3 regions of the Latilactobacillus parasakei genome follow, and region 2 is predicted to be linked to each of the others. Evidence: predicted binding sites of a transcription regulator. Region 2 holds the regulator's gene; each other region holds the start of a gene.
The links. The regulator LexA, encoded in region 2, represses DNA repair genes until DNA is damaged. The targets are predictions, from matches to a motif close to CNAACANNTGTTNG.

Region 1 (6,237 bases), 430 kb from region 2:
AATCGTTGAATTCTACAACAGATAAGCAGTTATCTGTTCAATTAAAAGAGTCAGACTTCGGTCTGGCTCTTTTTTTGTCATCAAAAAAGGCGTTGCTAAAATTTAGCAGCGCCTTTTGGTTTATTTAGCATTTATTAATTCGTAAAGTGGGACCATTTTTAATAACGTCTTTTGAATATCGGCCATGAGTTCTTCTGGTTGATCAAATAAAGGATTGTCTTTCAGATAGACTTTTCCGAGGAGCCACTCCCCTTTTTTGGTCTTAGCAAACTTGTCTTGGATCAACTGTAAGTTATCCGGTGACATCGGAAATTTTTGTTTCGTCATGTGATCATAACTTAAATCATAATCAGTAAAATCACTTAAGAGTTTTTCTGATTGGCTCGCCAATAGTGGTGCATAATCCGTCTTATCTGGCATCTCAGCCATTAAGGCAAACCAAACGAAAATTCGGTCATCCCAAAAGCCGACTTCAAAGTGCGGCATCATCTTGTAACCACGCGAACTCTCGCTAAGCGCCATCCAAGTATTCATTGGTGGATTTTTGAAGCGGCGTAAATGTTTGGCAATATGCAGCGTAAATTCGCGTTTAGTGGCCACAGCCAATTCATTTTGTAATTGGGCCCCAAACACTTCAAATTTAGGATCAAGTTCCGTATAAATTTTATTCAAACGCCCCTTTAAAGTCGGGTCATCAAAAATTTCAAAATCAGCACGTGTAAACATCTTTTTCCTCCAACATGTTATACTTAGGTTTAGTTCTAATATAGCACAAATTAGAAATGAGGTGACCATTTTGTCAGAGAACGATCAATTGCAACAACATCTAGATAGTGCGATCCATGGCGCGCCCCAAACCAATCCTGATGAACGCCGTCGGTATTTAGGCTCTCTGCGTGAACGCGTCTTACTCAGCATCACCAACGCTGAATTAAGCCAACCTTCGATTCAAGCAACCTTCGAAAGCCACCTATCCGATTTCAAGGCTTACCATATCCTCTTGAATGGTAAAAATGACGCGGCCACTAATTATCTCGCGGCAATTACCAAATACCAAGTTGAATTTACTTTGGTCAATAACGAAACTGCGCAAACTGCCCCGGAAGCAATCGGCTTACTAGTCGTTGCCAAGGACGCGATTAATTGCGAAACTGTCGCAATTAGCGCTAAATATCCAGCAACAGCGCCTACACCGGAAAAGCCTAAAAAAGAAGGCCTCTTCGGTCGTCTATTCGATTAACCACTAAAAAAGCCGTTGGCAATGCCAACGGCTTTTTTGTATTTTTTTTAAATTAGGCCATTTCAGGGAACAACATCGTTAACATTTTAGTTGTCACACGGCGCTGTTGTCCCATCATTGGGAAAAGATGCATCAACATCGCTGGATTGTAGTTGGCTTCTAAGACCACCGCCATTTCAGGATGTTCAGGATCATACGGTTGATATAAATTAGGAATAATAATATCAATCCCGGCAACATTCAGATTAAGAATTTCTGCAACCTTTTCGGCAATTGCAAAATAGCTCTTATCGATATCATCCGTCACATCAACGGAATCCCCACCATTTGAAATATTGGAATTTTGTAATAAGAAGACCTGCGACCCACGCATTGGCACATCATCGACTTGGTAACCTTGTTGTTTCAAAATCAATTGTTCGCGAGCGCCTAAGCGAATATTTTGAAGTGGTGTGCGGTGATCCTCACCACGTAACTCATTCCGATTTTTCTTAGCGACCAATTGCGTAATTGTTGAACGGCCATCGCCAACAACATTGGCAGGTACGCGTTCCAAGACGGCTTGCACCTGATGATCCATGACTAAGAAACGGTATTCTGAACCGGCGATATACTCTTCAACTAACACCTGTTGGTCGTATTGTTGTGCGAGTTTAAAGGCTGTAACAAAATCAGTTTCTGACGGCCGTGTTAAAAAGGTCGTAATCCCAGCCCCCATGTTACTTGTCTTAGGCTTAATCACCAACGCCCGTTGCCCAAAGGCTGCTTGATAGTCACGTTTAGCAACTTGTAAATCCGCATATTCAGCACCAGCTGGGACGCGAATACCTTGGTTAGCCAAGACAATCTTGGTAACGACTTTATTATCCACTAACGGCCAGCTGATTAAACGGTCGAGGCTGGTCATATTGCCATTTTTCACCAACTCATGGTGTTGTTGGTAGGTTAACTCGACAAATTGATCACTGCGATCTAATACGGCAACGTGGAGCCCCTTTTGAAAGGCATCTAGCATTAACATTTGCGTTGATAATTCCATATCCGTATAACCTTGTAATTGGAATGGTTTCTCGGTTAATTCGCGTTTAAATTGCCGTGCTTGTTGCATGGCAAAAGCGGTTAGAGAATCGTCTTGGACTTCTTGGGCTAGTCGATAACTCAATGTTTGTTTGAAATCATTAACTCGTTCATTCATAACCGTCCACGCATCAATAAACCGTTGGTCCAGTTGGTAAGTTGTAATAAATTGCCGGATATTAGCCATCAACATTTGCATCTTAGCTTGTTGTGCCGATACCTTTGTCGCATCTTCAAGCGCAATCGCTTCATTCAACTGCTGCCCTTCTGTCATGCGATCCGTTAAGTTTTTAGCAGCCTTAGGTAACGATAATAAGTACGTAAAGAACAGATGTAAGAAATCAAGTTGTTCTTGTGTCACACCACTTGCAGCGAATGGATTCAAATCAAAACCGCGGAATTCAAGATAGTCGACACCGTCTTGGGCAAGATGCCCGTGACTACGTAGCCGAACACTACCATAGTATTCACGTTCTGAAATCAATTGTTTTTTATTAATTGCCCGTTCCAATGAATCGTGATACGCAGCAACTGATTCAAACGAGACAACTAAGTCATGATTGGCATAACCGAAGAGTTGGCTCGAGCGTAAACTACGAACTGCATGCTCCGGCAAATTCGTTGTATCTGTTTGAAAATGCGCTTCAGTAATCGGACTAGCACCAAATAAATAAGTTAATAGATAACGATATTGGCTATAATTTTGTGCGATTTGTAAGTACAACATATCGCTAAAATCTTTCACCGTTGCAAATTGATCATGATAGACCTCATCGTATAAGCGCGCGATTAAAGCTGGGGCCAGGCTAAAATTAAAATGGACACCCGAAATCATCTGTAGCCGGCGACCATAACGATTGACTAAGTAATCACGGTAAGCACGCGCATCTGGTGCGACGTCTGCAATTGGAATCGTCGTTTCGTCGCTTGGTAATACAGGTGGCATACTGAGGGGCCAAATCAATTCATCTTCGACTAAATTCATCTCAAGTACTTCTGATAAGGCACCTAGTTGTTGCATGATTTCGTCGGTATTATCGAAGGTATCGCTAACCAATTCCGTCTGCATTTCAGCAAAATCAGTTTTAATGTACGGATGAAAATCACGAGAACCCAAACTTTTTGGATGACTAAGCGGACTTAATTGTCCAGTGGCTGTCACTCGGTGTCCTTCTTTTTCAATACCGAAGGCCCCCCAATTTAAAAGTGGAGATAAATGTAATTGTTGAATTTGTTCAAATAGTTGATTGGACATATCGAGGCCTCTTTTATTCAAAGTTGTATCCTTATTATACACATCCACACCAGTTTTTAAAACGCTTGTTCGTCGTTAAATTTTTGACACGTGTTATACTAATAGTAAACATTATTTTAAAGGATGACAGCTATGCAACAACCACTCGCATATCGTATGCGACCCACAAATATCGATGAAATTGTGGGTCAAACGCACTTGGTGGGTCCGCAAAAAATCATTCGACGAATGGTTGATGCTAAACTACTTTCGTCAATGATTCTTTATGGCCCACCCGGCACCGGAAAAACCAGTATTGCCAGCGCCATTGCTGGTAGCACGCAATACGCCTTTCGGATGCTGAACGCCGCAACAGATAGTAAAAAGGATCTCCAAATTGTCGCTGAAGAAGCTAAAATGAGCGGTACCGTTATTTTATTACTCGATGAAATTCATCGCCTCGATAAAACAAAACAGGATTTCTTACTGCCCCATCTTGAAAGCGGTCGAATTATTCTGATTGGGGCTACCACCGAAAATCCTTATATCACAATCAACCCCGCCATTCGGAGTCGGACCCAGATATTTGAAGTTCATCCACTTAATGAAGCGGATATTCACGTCGCCATTCAACGCGCTTTAACCGATCCGCAAAAAGGCTTGGGTGATGAACCCGTTAACCTCGATGAAACGGCTGAAAAATACCTCGCGCAAGTCACCAATGGTGATCTTCGAAGTGCTTTAAACGCGCTAGAATTGGCCGTCCGCTCGACGCCTAAAAACCCAGAAACTGGCTTAATCGATATTGATATCGCTGTGATTGAGGAGTGTGTTCAAAGAAAGGCCATTACCCACGATAAAGATGGCGATGCGCACTATGACGTTATCTCAGCCTTTCAAAAATCCGTTCGTGGTAGCGACGTTGATGCTGCCTTACACTACATGGGACGTTTAATTGAGGCTGGTGATTTGCCATCTATCAGTAGGCGTTTGATGACGATGGCCTATGAAGACGTTGGTTTAGCTAATCCCCAAGCCTGCGCCCGCACGGTTGAAGCAGTAACAGCTGCCAAGCAATTGGGCTTTCCTGAGGCCCGCATTCCACTAGCAGTTGCCGTGATTGATCTCTGTCTTTCACCTAAGTCAGATTCAGCCATTACAGCCATCGATAATGCGTTAGGCGACATTCGCGCCGGTAAGGCCGGTGAAGTCCCCGCACATTTAAAAGACGCACATTACGCCGGTGCTGCTAAGCTTGGCCACGGTGTTGATTACAAGTACCCGCATAACTATCCCAATGATTGGGTTGCACAGGATTACCTGCCCGCTAAGCTTTTAGGCAGTCATTATTACGAAGCCAAGGCAACTGGTAAATACGAGCAAGTTTTAAAGCAACAACTAGAACGACTCAGACAAGCAAGTCGCAACAAGTGAACGGTTACAAATAAGTTGCGCCAATCCCATAAGCATGCTACTATAATAGTAGGATTTCTAAGGTATGCGCGTCTTCCCACCTTATGTTGACCGATCAAGTAATTCGTTAATGGGATGGACGAGTTGTTAGCGAGTGTATACTTTTTCATGAAGGAACCAAGTCTAACAATAGTCTGACCCACCTGCATATTAAAGCGGGCTCAACTATCGGGAAGCTTCTACGGTACCACTAGATTTCCCAAAGTCCAATGACTTTGACAGGGCTAACGTTTGCGTTGGCCCTTTTTTGTTGACAATTTTTAGGAGGTTTTTCTTTTGATTTCTTTTGTGCTTATTTTATTTCTGGCAGTCATTGCCCTATTAGGCGGTGTGCTTTGTTACTACCAGAATAAATCATTTTTGCTTTTCAACCTCGCTGAGAACCGTCGCTTAGGTCGTCGCATGCTAGTTGCTGGTTGGTTACTCTTATTAATTGCCGTGTTAGGCCTCGTTATTTTTATAGCACTCCCTCTCACGTGGAATTTAATCACCGTGATTGCAGCTAGTTTAGTCGCTGGATTTGTTGCATTATCTTTTGCTTCTAGTCTTTAAGTTTTACTTTTGTTCTTGAATTAGCGTACAATAAGCTTGTAAATCTAAATGAGGTGATGACTATGTTACAACAATATAAACATATTTTGGTCGCAATTGATGGTTCTTATGAAGCTGAACTTGCTTTTAGAAAAGCAGTTGAAGTAGCCCTTAGAAACAACGGTCAATTACATTTGATTCACGTTATCGATACACGCGCTTTCCAAAACATTTCAAGTTTCGATTCAGCAATGGTCGAACAAGTAACTGAAACAGCTAAAAAAACAATGGACGAATATATCGTGACTGCCAATGACCTCGGCTTAACCGACGTTGATTACAGTATCGAATATGGGGCACCTAAGAGCCTCATCGCTCGTGAAGTCCCTGAGAAAAAAGACATTGATTTAATTATGATTGGTGCCACAGGGCTAAACGCGGTGGAACGATTATTAATCGGTTCAGTAACGGAATACGTTACGCGGACAGCTGTTTGCGACGTTTTAGTGGTTAGAACAGATCTCGATAATAAACATGCACTCAATAAGAAAAAAAGTAGTATTGGCCAAGATATTTAATGGCACTAAAAAAGCTGAGGACCTAGGTCCTCAGCTTTTTTTATGCCAATTTTTGAATTTGTGCGTTGGCTTGCGTCAAAATTAAAGGATGCTTTCTAATTTGC
Region 2 (6,237 bases):
ACTGCTGTAATACCAAATAATGACTAATAAAATGGGTAAGAAACCAGCCGTTGCTAGCGCAATCTTCGGTGATAATAACCACATTGCAATGAACGCGGAGATAATTGAAAATGAACCCACTAATAATGATAGGAACACATTCCAATAATCAATTAACGTCATCGTATCATTAGTAACTCGTGAGACGATTGATCCAGCAGGCGTTTGGTCAAAATAACGCATGCCTAAACGGTGCAATTGCCGAAAAAGGTCACGGCGCACATCTTCCATCGCACGTTCTGAACCCATTCCAAAAAGGAAGGATTGGGCAAACTGCGTGATAGCTTTCAAAATAACCCCTAAGGCGTATAACCCGGCGATCCCTAATAAAATCTGAGTTGTCGCTGTTTGTTTCGTTAAGTAACGATCCATAAAAACTTGTAATAAGCGCGGCAACAAAATGTTAATCGTTGCTAAACCCGCCGCTGCGATGATTGCGCCGATAAATTGTTTCTTATAGCGCTTGGTATAACCAAAAAGTCGTTTCATAATTTGTAACTGTTCTTTAGTCGATATCTTTTGTGACCATTCAGATTGATACTTTTGTGCCATCCTATTGGCCCCCCATCGCTTGATTTAATTGTTGTTTAACCCACATTTCAGCATACCACCCTTGTTGGGCTAATAAGCTGTCGTGCGTTCCGCGTTCGGCAATCGTCCCGTCATCCATGACAATAATCTCATCAGCGTGCATTACACTACTGAGTCGATTAGCGGTAATAATTGTCGTTTGATTTGCCCGTAGCGTCTTAAGATTCATTAAAATTGCTTCTTCAGTCTTCGCATCGACCGCGGACAATGAATCATCTAAAATTAAAATTTCAGGATCAGTCATTATTGCCCGGGAAATAGCAATTCGCTGTTTCTGTCCACCTGATAATGACACGCCACGTTCACCAACAACTGTGTCGTAGCCCTGTGCAAACGTTAAAATATCTTCATGAACCGCGCCAGAGCTAGCCGCTGCTTCAACGGCCTCTTGTTCTTTTTCAAAATCCGCAAACCGAATATTATCGCGAACATCTGTTGAAAATAAAAAGTTATCCTGTGGTACATAACCAATACTATCGAGTAATGCATCTAATGTGTAATCCCGAATATCGTTCTGGTTAATCTTAATTTGGCCCTGATATTGATCATATTCTCGTAACAGCAACTTGATCAAAGTACTTTTACCAGAACCAACCTTCCCGACAATTCCTAGTGTCTTTCCTTGTGGCAATTGGAAATGCACATTCGTTAAAGTTGGTGTTTGTTCTTCAGGATAGGCAAATTGTTGAATGGCATAGTCAATATCACCAGTTGCCAACGTTTGAATGGCATCTGGCTTTTCAATAATCGTGCTGGTTTCTTTTAATAATGATTCAACCCGATCATAACTAGCATTGCCACGTTCAAGCACATTGAATAAACGACCAATCGCAAACATTGGCCAAACCAAAGCTGCGATATAACTAATAAAAGCAATCAATTGACCAATTGTAATACTGTGGTTCATAACCAACGTTCCGCCATAGATAATCGTGACGAGGTATGTTAACCCAATGATCAAACTAATCGCTGGATCAAATAACCCATCGATAAAGTTGACGCGCTTGTTAATCGCAATTGTCTTCGTCACAATTTGGTCGAAATCATCGATATCCGCTTCTTCTTGACCAAACGTTTTTAAAACTTTGATCCCAGAAACACTCTCTTGCGTCTTATCATTTAATTTTGAAAAGGCTGCTTGTGATTCTCTAAAAGCGGTATGCAAATGCGTGCCTAAGCGCCCTGAAGCCACTGCTAATAATGGCATTGGAATCAGGGCCATTAATGTGAGCCGCCAATCGACAAAAATAATCATCGCGATGATGGTCGTCCCACCCGTAATAATCGAATCCGCAAAGGTTAAAATACCGGCGCCTGCAACTTGTTGAATCGCGGTTAAATCATTGGTCGCATGGGCCATCAAATCGCCAGTCCGGTGTTTCTGGAAGAAAGTTGTATCCATCTTCATAAAATGCCAGAACAAACGACTCCGCAATGTCCGTTCCAACTTGGCAGCGCCACCCCAGATACGAGTCCGCCAACCATAGCGAAAGAGATATTGTAAAATCGCGGCTGCTAATAAAACCCCAATCCACATTAATAAAACCGACGCCTTTAACTTTCGAGCGGCCATTAAATCAATTAACGTCCCAATCACTTTTGGTGGCACGATTTGTACAATTGCAACTAGAACTAAAAAAATAACCCCTAATATATAGCGGCGATATTCTTGTTTAAAATACCAGCCTAACTTCTTAAATATACCCATAAAATATCTCCGTCTTCAAAATTAGATAATCCTCATTATAGCAATCTTAGTTCAGTGGGACAATTATTTCTCTTCCAATAAAAAGAGGGTTCCATACAAAAATAAGTTTTTGTACGAAACGCCTCTTTAATTAAGTCATGTTTATTTTTTTCTACGTTTTTGTTGTGCTTTCATTGAGCTCATCATCTGGTTTAATTTCTTTTCAGATGGTTTTTGCCCCATTTGCATCATCATAGCTTTCAACATATCTTCATTAACTGGTGGATTTTCTTCGAAATATTTCTTCATGTAAGCACGTGCGCCGAAAAAGCCAGCAACTGCACCTAATAATGCCCCAATGACAAAAATTAATACGCCTATTCCAATATTCATATCTTATGCACCCCTTCCTCATTCAGTTCACTTAAATATTCTACACATTATTGCACTAAAAAGAAAGCGGAATTCCTAGATTAATCGTCACGTAAACCCTTTTCACGTTGGATGTCCTTCACTTTTTCAGGTGTGACTTCCTTACCATCTTTATCATAAACTTGTAGCATCTCAACTTGTGAACGGAAACTAGAACGGAAATCCTTCAAATAAGCGTCCCGTAGTTCTTGACGTTCCGTTGTTTCTTCAGGTGTTAACCCTTCTGCTTTTGCTTTATGTGCTAATTCGTTGATACGATCGAGTCGTTTTTGATCCATTGCCATCATCGGCCTCCAAATTTAAACTTTTATCCTATTTTGGACTAAAATGCTCAAAATGTCAAAAAATACGAACACTTGTTTGAAATCCACCTATAAATATGCTACTATATGCTTAATAGAACGAATGAGGTGCGCTTATGACTAAAACTGAATCCAAACAATTAGAGGTCTTACGTTTTATTCACGAACGTGTTCAAGACAAAGGTTACCCACCAACGGTCCGTGAGATTTGCGAAGCCGTTAATTTATCGTCCACTTCTACTGTCCATGGCCATTTAGCCCGACTTGAGAAGAAGGGCTTATTACAAAAGGATCCCACTAAGCCACGGGCGATCGAGTTAACGCCCGCTGGCTTAACGGCAATTGGGGCGACACCCCAGAAAATTCCAGTCTTAGGGGTGGTTACTGCCGGTGTGCCTATCTTAGCAGTTGAAGAAGCAACTGATTATTTCCCGCTTCCACCTAGTTTGCAAACCGAACAAGATTTGTTCATGCTAACAATTCGTGGTGAAAGTATGATTAACGCCGGTATCTTAGATGGCGACGAAGTCATCATTCGCAAGCAATCAACCGCCGATAATGGCAATATTGTCATTGCGATGACTGCCGAAGATGAAGCAACCTGCAAACGGTTCTTCAAAGAAGCAGATCACTATCGTCTCCAACCAGAAAACGATACGTTTGAACCAATCATTTTAAATGAAGTCAGCATTCTAGGGAAGGTCGTTGGCCTTTACCGCGATCGCATGTAATAAAAAAGAAGTTCGCTTAGGCGAACTTCTTTTTTTGTCTGTTTCTCTTTAACGTGCTTTCACCAACTGCTTTTTGCGCTTTGCTACATCAGTCAAATCACCGGCTTTGTCAGTAATCCGCCTGATTAGGTAAATGCTCAAAAGCAACCGTTGATGACGCACTTCTTTATTAATATTCCATTAATTTGAAAATATCATAGTCCTTAATCTTTTCGCGGCCGTTTAAGTCCTTCAATTCGATGAAGAAGGCTGTCCCAACGACGATGCCACCTAGTTCTTCAACCATTTTGATTGTTGCGGCAATTGTCCCACCGGTTGCTAATAAGTCATCTGTCACTAAGACTTTTTGGCCTGGTTTAACAGCATCCTTATGCATATACAACGTTGATTTACCGTATTCTAAACCATAGCTAGCTGAAACTGTTTCGCGTGGCAACTTACCCTTCTTACGAGCAGGTGCAAAACCGACACCTAATTTGTAAGCAACTGGGCAGCCAACGATAAAGCCCCGGGCTTCAGGGCCGACGATCATTTCAACGCCTTTGTTTTTAGCGTATTCAACAATTTTATCCGTTGCTGCTGCGTATGCTTCACCATCGGACATCAAAGGTGAGATATCACGAAAAGTAACGCCAGCTTCCGGAAAATCCGGAACACTTGCGACATAATCTTTAAAGTTGATTGACATATATAATTCGCTCCTTAACTCTTTTAGCGATTTGCTACTGCTGGGAGAGTTGCTAGCCAGTCTTTCACCTCGGTAAAGGTTGAATAAACAAGCTGTTTTTCCATTTCAATTTTAGCTAATCGTTTTTGATAACTTGGTGCACTTTCCAGTGCATGCTTTTCAGGTTGTAACTCGGCCATAATCAGACCACGTTCTATTCTAACAAATCCGAGGTCAAAAAACACCTGCAACATGAAAATCATTAGCGGTAATTGTAATTTTAAATACGCCGCTAATTCAGCTAACCGCGCTTTTTCGATATTTGGGTGCTTCCGTAAGTAGACTAAGAAAGTCGCAAACTGCTGTTTTGTCGGCATTCCTTCTAAGTAAGCAGAGTGTTTAGCATAAAAAATCAAGCTTAATTTAGCGGCCTGTTGTTGTTGATAAAATTGTTCAAAAGCAGTTAAATCAGCCGGTTCATCAACCACAATCAGCTCTTGGCTAGTAGCAACTTGTTCATCGGTCGCTAACAGCGCCTGACTCCCTGCCGGTAAATAAGACTGCAGTTGCTCGCGCATTTTATCATTGAAAAAGACGTAGTCGCCTGTTGATTGGAATAATTGTTTTGTCAGGCGATTACTGCGCTGATCAAGTATGACTTGCCCACTCGTGGCAAGGTCTTTTACCATTAATTGCAACGTCGTCTGGCCACGCCAAGTATTCTCACTCAAACTTCCGACTAATTTCACATCTTCAGCGGCAGTTAAATCGGGCATCAAAGCACCTTTATTGAAAGCTAAAACCGCTAATTGTTGTTGTTGATCAACCGCCATCATCTTCAAATGCTTCTGATCAGCACCAATTTGTTTGACATCGGCTAACTGGGGCGCACTAAGTTCAATCAACGGTTCTGGATTATCACTGCCAAAAGGTGCCAGTTGTTGTAATGCTTGGTATAAATCAGGCGTAATATCAGCCAAGGTCAGCGCCAAATCAACTGGTAATGGTTGGCGTCCCGTTAAATCTAACTGATTAACTTGCGCATACTCGTTCATTGCAGCTTGAATCAGCGCTAATTGATCAACCTTAACAGTCAAGCCAACTGCCATGTGATGGCCACCAAAATGAACCAATAATTCACGATGGGCATCTAACGCTTTAAATAAATGAAAAGCTGTCACACTACGGCCAGAGCCTTTAGCTAAACCAGTTTCCGGATCAATCGTCAAGACTAAGGTTGGTTTACCGGTCTGTTCAACAACGTGACTAGCTACAATCCCTAGAACCCCTTCGTGCCAACCTTCATGGGCAATAACTAAGGTTGCACTCGCTTGATTTTCCGTTGTTTCAGCAATTGTCATTGCCGTTGCTGTAATTTCTTGCACTAGCCCTTGGCGTTTTTTATTTTGTTGTTCAATAAACTGTGCCTGTTCAACTGCTTCTTCGTCATCAAGCGTCGTCAACAATTGCACACCAAGGGTCGCATCGCCTAAACGACCAATTGCGTTTAAACGGGGACCAATCCCAAAACCAATATTAGTGGCATCTAGTGTCGCTTGTTCTAAGCCGGCTGATTGACATAATGCAACCAAGCCTGGTCGATCAGTATTTTGTAATTGTTGTAAGCCCAAACTAACCAACGTTCGGTTTTCATCAACTAGGGGGACGATATCACAAACCGTCCCGATTGCGGCTAAATCTAATTTATCGTAAGGAATCTCTTCTAATAAAGCAGTCGCCACTTTAAACGCCACACCGACCCCACAGAGTTCGCCAAAAGGATATTGC
Region 3 (6,237 bases), on a different replicon from region 2:
AGCATTACCTGGTAGGGTGTTTGCCAGTTGAGTATTTTAAGTGGTCTCTGGTTAATTTCGAGTAGCGTAGTGGTTAGTTCATGAGCACTGACGTGCTCAAAACAAGTTTCTTTTGGATAGAAATAACGTAAGTGTCGATTAAATCATTCATTACTACCACGTTCAGCTGGACTATAAGCATGGCAATAATAAGTCTTAATCCCATATTGCGGTTCAAAAGAACTAAGACCGCTAAATTCAGTCCCACGATCAACGGTCAAACTGTGCACAGTTCCTTTAAAGGTTGCTAGAAAATTATCCAGTGCATCATTTACAGCGGCTACTGATCGTTCTTTTAGTGGGTAAGCCCATAGGAATCGTGATTTACGATCGACTAAAGTTAATAAGGCCGCCTTACTGCATCCACGAGGACCAACAACTGTATCCATTTCAAAATCACCGATTCGGTTACGATGGTTAATGACTGGTGGTCGTTGTTCAATTGACGACCACCAGAGATTGGTTATATTTTGAACGTTGGTCGCTTTTACGCCGTTGGCGCAAACCATGTTCAGATAGCTCGCTTAAGGGGAAGTCTATCTGTCCATGATTTAACCAATTATAGATAGATTTAGTCGCTAAATTAAATTCATGCGCAATAGATTCTGGTGGCCAGCTTAAACGTAGGTGGTTCAGGATTAATTGTTTCAAAGTGGCGGTCAACTTAGTTTTGCGGCCGCACTGAGTCCGTTTACGTTCTGTATCTGCTTGTGCCAGTTCAGCTTGATAAGGATGACAACGCGATAATTCGTATGAAATAGTCGCTGGTGAACGGTTTAACAGATTGGCCATTTCAATATTGGGTAGTTCTAACTCACAGAAAGTTTCAATTTTAATTCGTTCAGAATAGGTTATACTAGACAAAAGATCAGCTCCTAAAAAATGGGTTTGTGGTAAACACCATTTTAAAGGAAGCTGATCTTTTTTGTCCGAACAGCGTTCGGATTAATTTTACAATCTACCATTAAACGTTCAAAAGTTGTCGAAAATAATTTAAATAAGGAGAAGCATTCAAATTTATCAATGATCAAAAAAATTAAAGCGCAGCTTCAATATGATACTGAAGATGAACGTCAGGATCATATGAAAAATATTGATTCATACAAGCAAAAAGTATTCGATTTAAATGGAGAGATTAAAACAGTACAACAAAAACGTAAAGACTGGAAAAATAAAATTGTTGATTTAACGGACGACTTGCCCCAAAAGTAGCTTCTCAAATAAAGAGCATAAGGAAACCTGCATGCAAATCGCTTTAGCGATTGCGGAGTAGGCTGTGTCTACTGGGTTTCTAAGGGATTTAATTGCATGCAAAAAAACACGTATAAGTACCCAAATAGGTCCGTAGACCTCTTCGGGTACTTATTGATATATCAACGATTAGGGCTCCTATGATGGAATTACGGACAAAATGTTCGATATAATACATCATAAAGGAGCCTTTTATTATGGCAATTAAATATTCAAATGAATTTAAAGAGTCGATTGTTAGCTTAAGTCAGACTGGCCGTTCGGCCAACTCACTGGCTAAAGAATACAACGTCAGTGTTTCAACGGTTACTAAGTGGATTAAACAAGCTGATCCTAACAACACTAAAGTGCTATCATCAAATGAACGTGCTTTGATTAAAGAAAATAAACGGTTAAAAGAAGAACTTGATATTTTAAAACGAGCGGCGGTGCTCATGGCAAAAAGCTAATTATTAAGGGGCGTACCCTCGTGTTAGAAATCGTCAACGCTAATTTACGTGCTGGGCACCGCATTACTCGTATCTTATCAGTACTCAAAATCCCGCGCTCAACCTACTATGATTATCTACATTGGCAGCCAAGTAGAACTGAATGCCGACGGCATTTACTTAAGCAAAAAGTGTTAGCGGTTTGGTTAAGATATCCAATGTATGGCTATCCACGATTAACGATCTTACTAAATCAACAGTCTGATATTCACGTTAGTCAGCGTCTGGTCTATCAACAAATGTGTGAATTAGGGATTAGATCTAGAATGGTTAAACGAATCAATAAGCCAACCACTCAGACTGATTATGATCAGCGACCAAACTTGATTAAGCAGTTAACTGATCAATCTGGTGTTTTATTGACTGATATTACGTACATTCCCCTTAACCATACTTGGTGTTACCTAGCTAGTGTCTATAATCCAGTAACCCGACGGGTTATTGCTTACCAACTTAATACGCAGATGACTAAAGAACTAGCGACTAACGTTATTACCCAAGTCATGGCGCAAGCAGTTAAACCACAAATTATTCATAGTGATATGGGAAGCCAATACACAAGTGACTTATTTGAGAGCGTTTTATCGAAGTATGGTATCAAGCATTCTTACTCCCGTAAGGGTCAACCCGGCGATAACGCGCGAATTGAAAGTTTTCATTCAATTTTGAAACGTGAATACGTTAATTTCCAAGATTTTAAGACAATTCATGAAGCAACCGCCGGAATTGATAACTATATTCGTTGGTATAACAGTGATCGTATTTCACTTGTAGCGTAGCTACAGACAATTGAATTTTTAATCAGCGCGCTCAAAACGTACGAATGTTGGGGGCTATTTAAAGCACCCTAAAGCGGTTTTAAAGGTTGATTTAGATTAAAATCTCTAACTCAGAAAATTAAATTAAGTAATTTAGATTGAAAGTCAAATTTGTTCGTACTTTTGTGTCCGGATTCTTGACATAGGAGCCTCTTTTAATCGTTCTTTATAGCGCAATAGCGCTTGTAAATCAGCTTTAGTTAAAATCCTAATCTTGTTTTCCAGTCGTCTTCTCCTGTCTAATCTTGATTAAATAGGCCTTCAACTCTTGATATTCAACCTCTGGGATAAATTCACCGTTGTATTGAAAATCAATATACGCCCCCAATTCAGCTTGTAGTTTAGCTTTGGCTTCAGCAGGTGTATAACCTTTTGGCAAATTATTCATCGGCTTTACCAGGTGAATCATTTTCAGTTGGTGTCTCTGTTAAAAAGGGTGCCTCTAGATCCAACCGCTCTGTCCCGTAATGTTCGTCAGCTTTTTTAGGCGTTTCAGGTGCTTGGGCCTTAGGCGCTTTAACCGTTTTATCAGTCTTGCCTTTCGCCGCTTGCTTGTCGACCGGTTCTGTTTCAGGCTCTTCAGGGGTATTAAATAACTTATCGCGCAATAATGTATTCAGGCGGCCAAACTTTTCAGGATCATTTTCCAGCGTTTGAATCGCATTGTTGCGGCCTTGTCCTAACTTCTCACCCTCAAAATCAAACCACGAACCCGATTTACCAGCAATTCCTTGTTCAACGGCATTATCCAGGACATCAGCGACATAAGAAATCCCCCGGCCGTAATAGTTCGTCACTTCGGCGACCTTGAACGGTGGGGCCATCTTATTTTTAGCGACCTTAATTTTAACTTGGTTCCCGAGTGGTGACTTGTCTTTACCACCATCTTTGATTAATTCACCCCGTCTAACTTCCAAACGCACGCTGGCGTAAAATTTAAGCGCCCGCCCGCCGGGCGTTACTTCAGGGTTACCAAACACGACCCCCACTTTTTCACGAATTTGATTAATGAAAATCACAATGGTTTTCGTTTTATTAACCGTTCCAGAGAGTTTACGTAACGCTTGCGACATTAATCGTGCTTGCAGGCCGACATGGGCATCACCCATTTCACCTTCGATTTCAGCTCGTGGGACCAAAGCGGCCACTGAATCAACGACTAAAATATCAACGGCGCCGCTAGAAACTAAAGCATCAGCAATTTCAAGCCCTTGTTCACCAGTATCTGGTTGGGACAAGTAAAGATCATCAATGTTAACCCCTAAATGCCCCGCATATACAGGGTCCATGGCATTTTCGGCATCAATATACGCCGCAGTTCCGCCTCGCTTTTGCACTTCGGCAACTGCCTGCATGGCTACGGTTGATTTACCGGAACTTTCAGGCCCATACATTTCGATAATCCGGCCCCGTGGAAAGCCACCAATGCCTAACGCTAAATCCAGGGAAAGAATGCCCGAAGGGACTGCTTCAACATTGGTTGCCTTATTTTCACCCATTCGCATGACGGCACCGTCGCCAAAGTTCTTTTTAATCTTTTGTAACGCGCTATCTAACGCCTTTTGACGCTCTTTAACATCAGTTTCTTGTTTGATTTCAGCACGCTGCTTGTCTACTTTAGTCTTATCTGCCATGTATAACCCTCCAATTAGCCGAACGCTTGTTCTTATTATAAAATAAGCATAGCATAATTGTGAGAATAATCGCAAGCAAAAATCAATGATTTCTCACTGAACGTAGTTAAACCCCTTATCTATCAAGGGATTGTCGTTCAAAAAAAATTTTTAATCCCAGAATAACGTCTGCCCGTTAACTTTGTTGGCTTCGATACAACGGGTGTTTCCAATCATTTCAAATTCAGCAAAAATAGCGCTGTAAATGTAACTATTTAGGTCAGTGACTTGGTTTAAACGCACCTGTTGAACGGCTCGCATTAGTGTTGCATGGATTGGTGTTGCGACGTCTGTATCGTGTAAGTCAAACAAGCTACTTTGAAGTTTGTGACTGTTTAAGGCTTGCTTTTTAGCCCGTAATACGGTTTGTTGGAGTTGCATAAATTTCATAAAATCATTGCCTGACAACAGTTTGATATCTAGCAATTGTTGTTTAGTAAAGATTGCCTCGTTGTTCAGGTGGGTTTCAAACAGCGCAGCGTCTTGTTGTTCCGTGACCGATTTTTCGTGATCGGAGATAGTATCTGCTTTTAAAGTATCTGTTTCTATGTTTTTTAAGTTATTAGTATTATTAATATCAGTATCACTTGTTTCCCTTTTGGGGAAATCTAGAATTCCTTTTTTAAGAAATCTAGATTTATCAAGGGTTCCAGCTTGTTCGTCATGCATAGATGTTGGTAAATCAATGTTTGTCACTTCTTCTGAAAGTGGATTTTCAGGCGTTTCAAGTTGATCGATGCCATAGATATCGTGATCGCTAATTTCAGGTTCAAGCAAATACATCCGGTTAGCACGTCCTTGCCCCATGCGCTTCATAAGTAACAGACCAGCTTCTTTCAGCTCGTTCTTAACGCTGTTTACTTTGTTATGGCTGCAACCTAGAATCACCCCTAGTTGTTCTCCTGTGTAAATAAAATAGATATTGCCTTCAGGATCAAACCAGTGATTCTTGATGGATAGCTGGAGCCGATCAGAAAGAACGGCGAACGCTAGTTTTGCCTCAGCACTTAATTTTTTGTACTTCTCGCTGGTCATAAAGACTTTGGGTACTTGGAAGAATTTCAAAGCATATTGACGTTTGATGTTGTAGTAGTTTGGTTGATTATCCATAGTGATCTCCTTTGAATTAAAAAAGAGCGAACCCGCATTTGCGAGTCCGCTCTAGAAATTAAGAGTAAGCAAATGCGAGCCTGACATTCGTCAGTAACCCTCTATAAAAGCCACATTAACCTACTTGTACGTCTATTTAAATAAGCCTAAAACTGTTGCCATTTTAATTAAAATGACCTATAATTAAAGACATAAGATAAAAGAAATGGGCAGATAATTTCTTTTTTTAGTAGGTCATCACGAATTCTTACTTCGTGGTGACTTTTTTTTATAGGGTTAATACTACACTTAACATATACGGCATGTCAAACTTTTAATTGAGTATAGAAATATAGAAATATAGAAAATTATAAATATAGTAATATCTAAATTTTAAAAAGGGGAAATATAGATATTTCTCTAAATCTATATTACTACAAAGGGAAATATAGAAAAAAACACCAGGATATTTACTATTTTAATAGCGTTTAGTTTTAAATATAGAAATATAGATATTACTATACTTCTAAAATTCTATATTAAAGTTTTTGATATATAGAAATTTCTATATATAGAAATTTAGAAAAATAGATATTTCTATATTTGCAAGTGTGATTTTTTGTGGTAATATAGAAATATAGAAGGCGGGGTAGTGTTATGTTTGAACAAATGAATAGATTAGATGGAATATTTAAGGAAAGAAAAAAGGCAGTCACAATCATAGTGGGTAATCAAAAAGGCGGAGTTGGTAAAACAACTAATTCATATTTGATAGCATATACTCTTGCTAAATTAGGTATCAAAACACTTGTTGCTGATTTAGATCCCCAGAGTAATAGTACAAAAACTCTGATGTTGACAAAGTCTAAGAATTCAGAT

Region 1: the regulator LexA is predicted to act here: its motif matches at 3,631-3,644, upstream of gshAB (bifunctional glutamate--cysteine ligase GshA/glutathione synthetase GshB).
Region 3: the regulator LexA is predicted to act here: its motif matches at 4,250-4,263, upstream of recA (recombinase RecA).

Annotation. Positions count from the first base shown of each region.
Region 1 covers NZ_CP186861.1:449,374-455,610, forward strand. Annotated here, with positions in the region: gene rpsD (30S ribosomal protein S4) at 1-25, shown strand, start outside; gene ACPBEH_RS02210 (DUF1054 domain-containing protein) at 121-726, opposite strand; gene ACPBEH_RS02215 (YueI family protein) at 797-1,240, shown strand; gene gshAB (bifunctional glutamate--cysteine ligase GshA/glutathione synthetase GshB) at 1,293-3,572, opposite strand; gene ACPBEH_RS02225 (replication-associated recombination protein A) at 3,705-4,985, shown strand; gene ACPBEH_RS02230 (hypothetical protein) at 5,301-5,576, shown strand; gene ACPBEH_RS02235 (universal stress protein) at 5,639-6,133, shown strand; gene ACPBEH_RS02240 (helix-turn-helix domain-containing protein) at 6,174-6,237, opposite strand, start outside.
Region 2 covers NZ_CP186861.1:22,410-28,646, reverse strand. Annotated here, with positions in the region: gene ACPBEH_RS00160 (ABC transporter ATP-binding protein) at 1-591, opposite strand, end outside; gene ACPBEH_RS00155 (ABC transporter ATP-binding protein) at 593-2,338, opposite strand; gene ACPBEH_RS00150 (YneF family protein) at 2,480-2,710, opposite strand; gene ACPBEH_RS00145 (DUF896 domain-containing protein) at 2,791-3,033, opposite strand; gene lexA (transcriptional repressor LexA) at 3,168-3,782, shown strand; gene ACPBEH_RS00135 (adenine phosphoribosyltransferase) at 3,952-4,470, opposite strand; gene recJ (single-stranded-DNA-specific exonuclease RecJ) at 4,494-6,237, opposite strand, start outside.
Region 3 covers NZ_CP186862.1:63,764-70,000, forward strand. Annotated here, with positions in the region: partial or broken gene ACPBEH_RS11670 (IS30 family transposase) at 1-903, opposite strand, end outside; gene ACPBEH_RS11675 (hypothetical protein) at 1,063-1,251, shown strand; one part of gene ACPBEH_RS11680 (IS3 family transposase) at 1,488-1,704, shown strand; one part of gene ACPBEH_RS11680 (IS3 family transposase) at 1,704-2,557, shown strand; gene ACPBEH_RS11685 (hypothetical protein) at 2,805-2,984, opposite strand; gene recA (recombinase RecA) at 2,977-4,230, opposite strand; gene ACPBEH_RS11695 (replication initiator protein A) at 4,381-5,379, opposite strand; gene ACPBEH_RS11355 (ParA family protein) at 6,016-6,237, shown strand, end outside.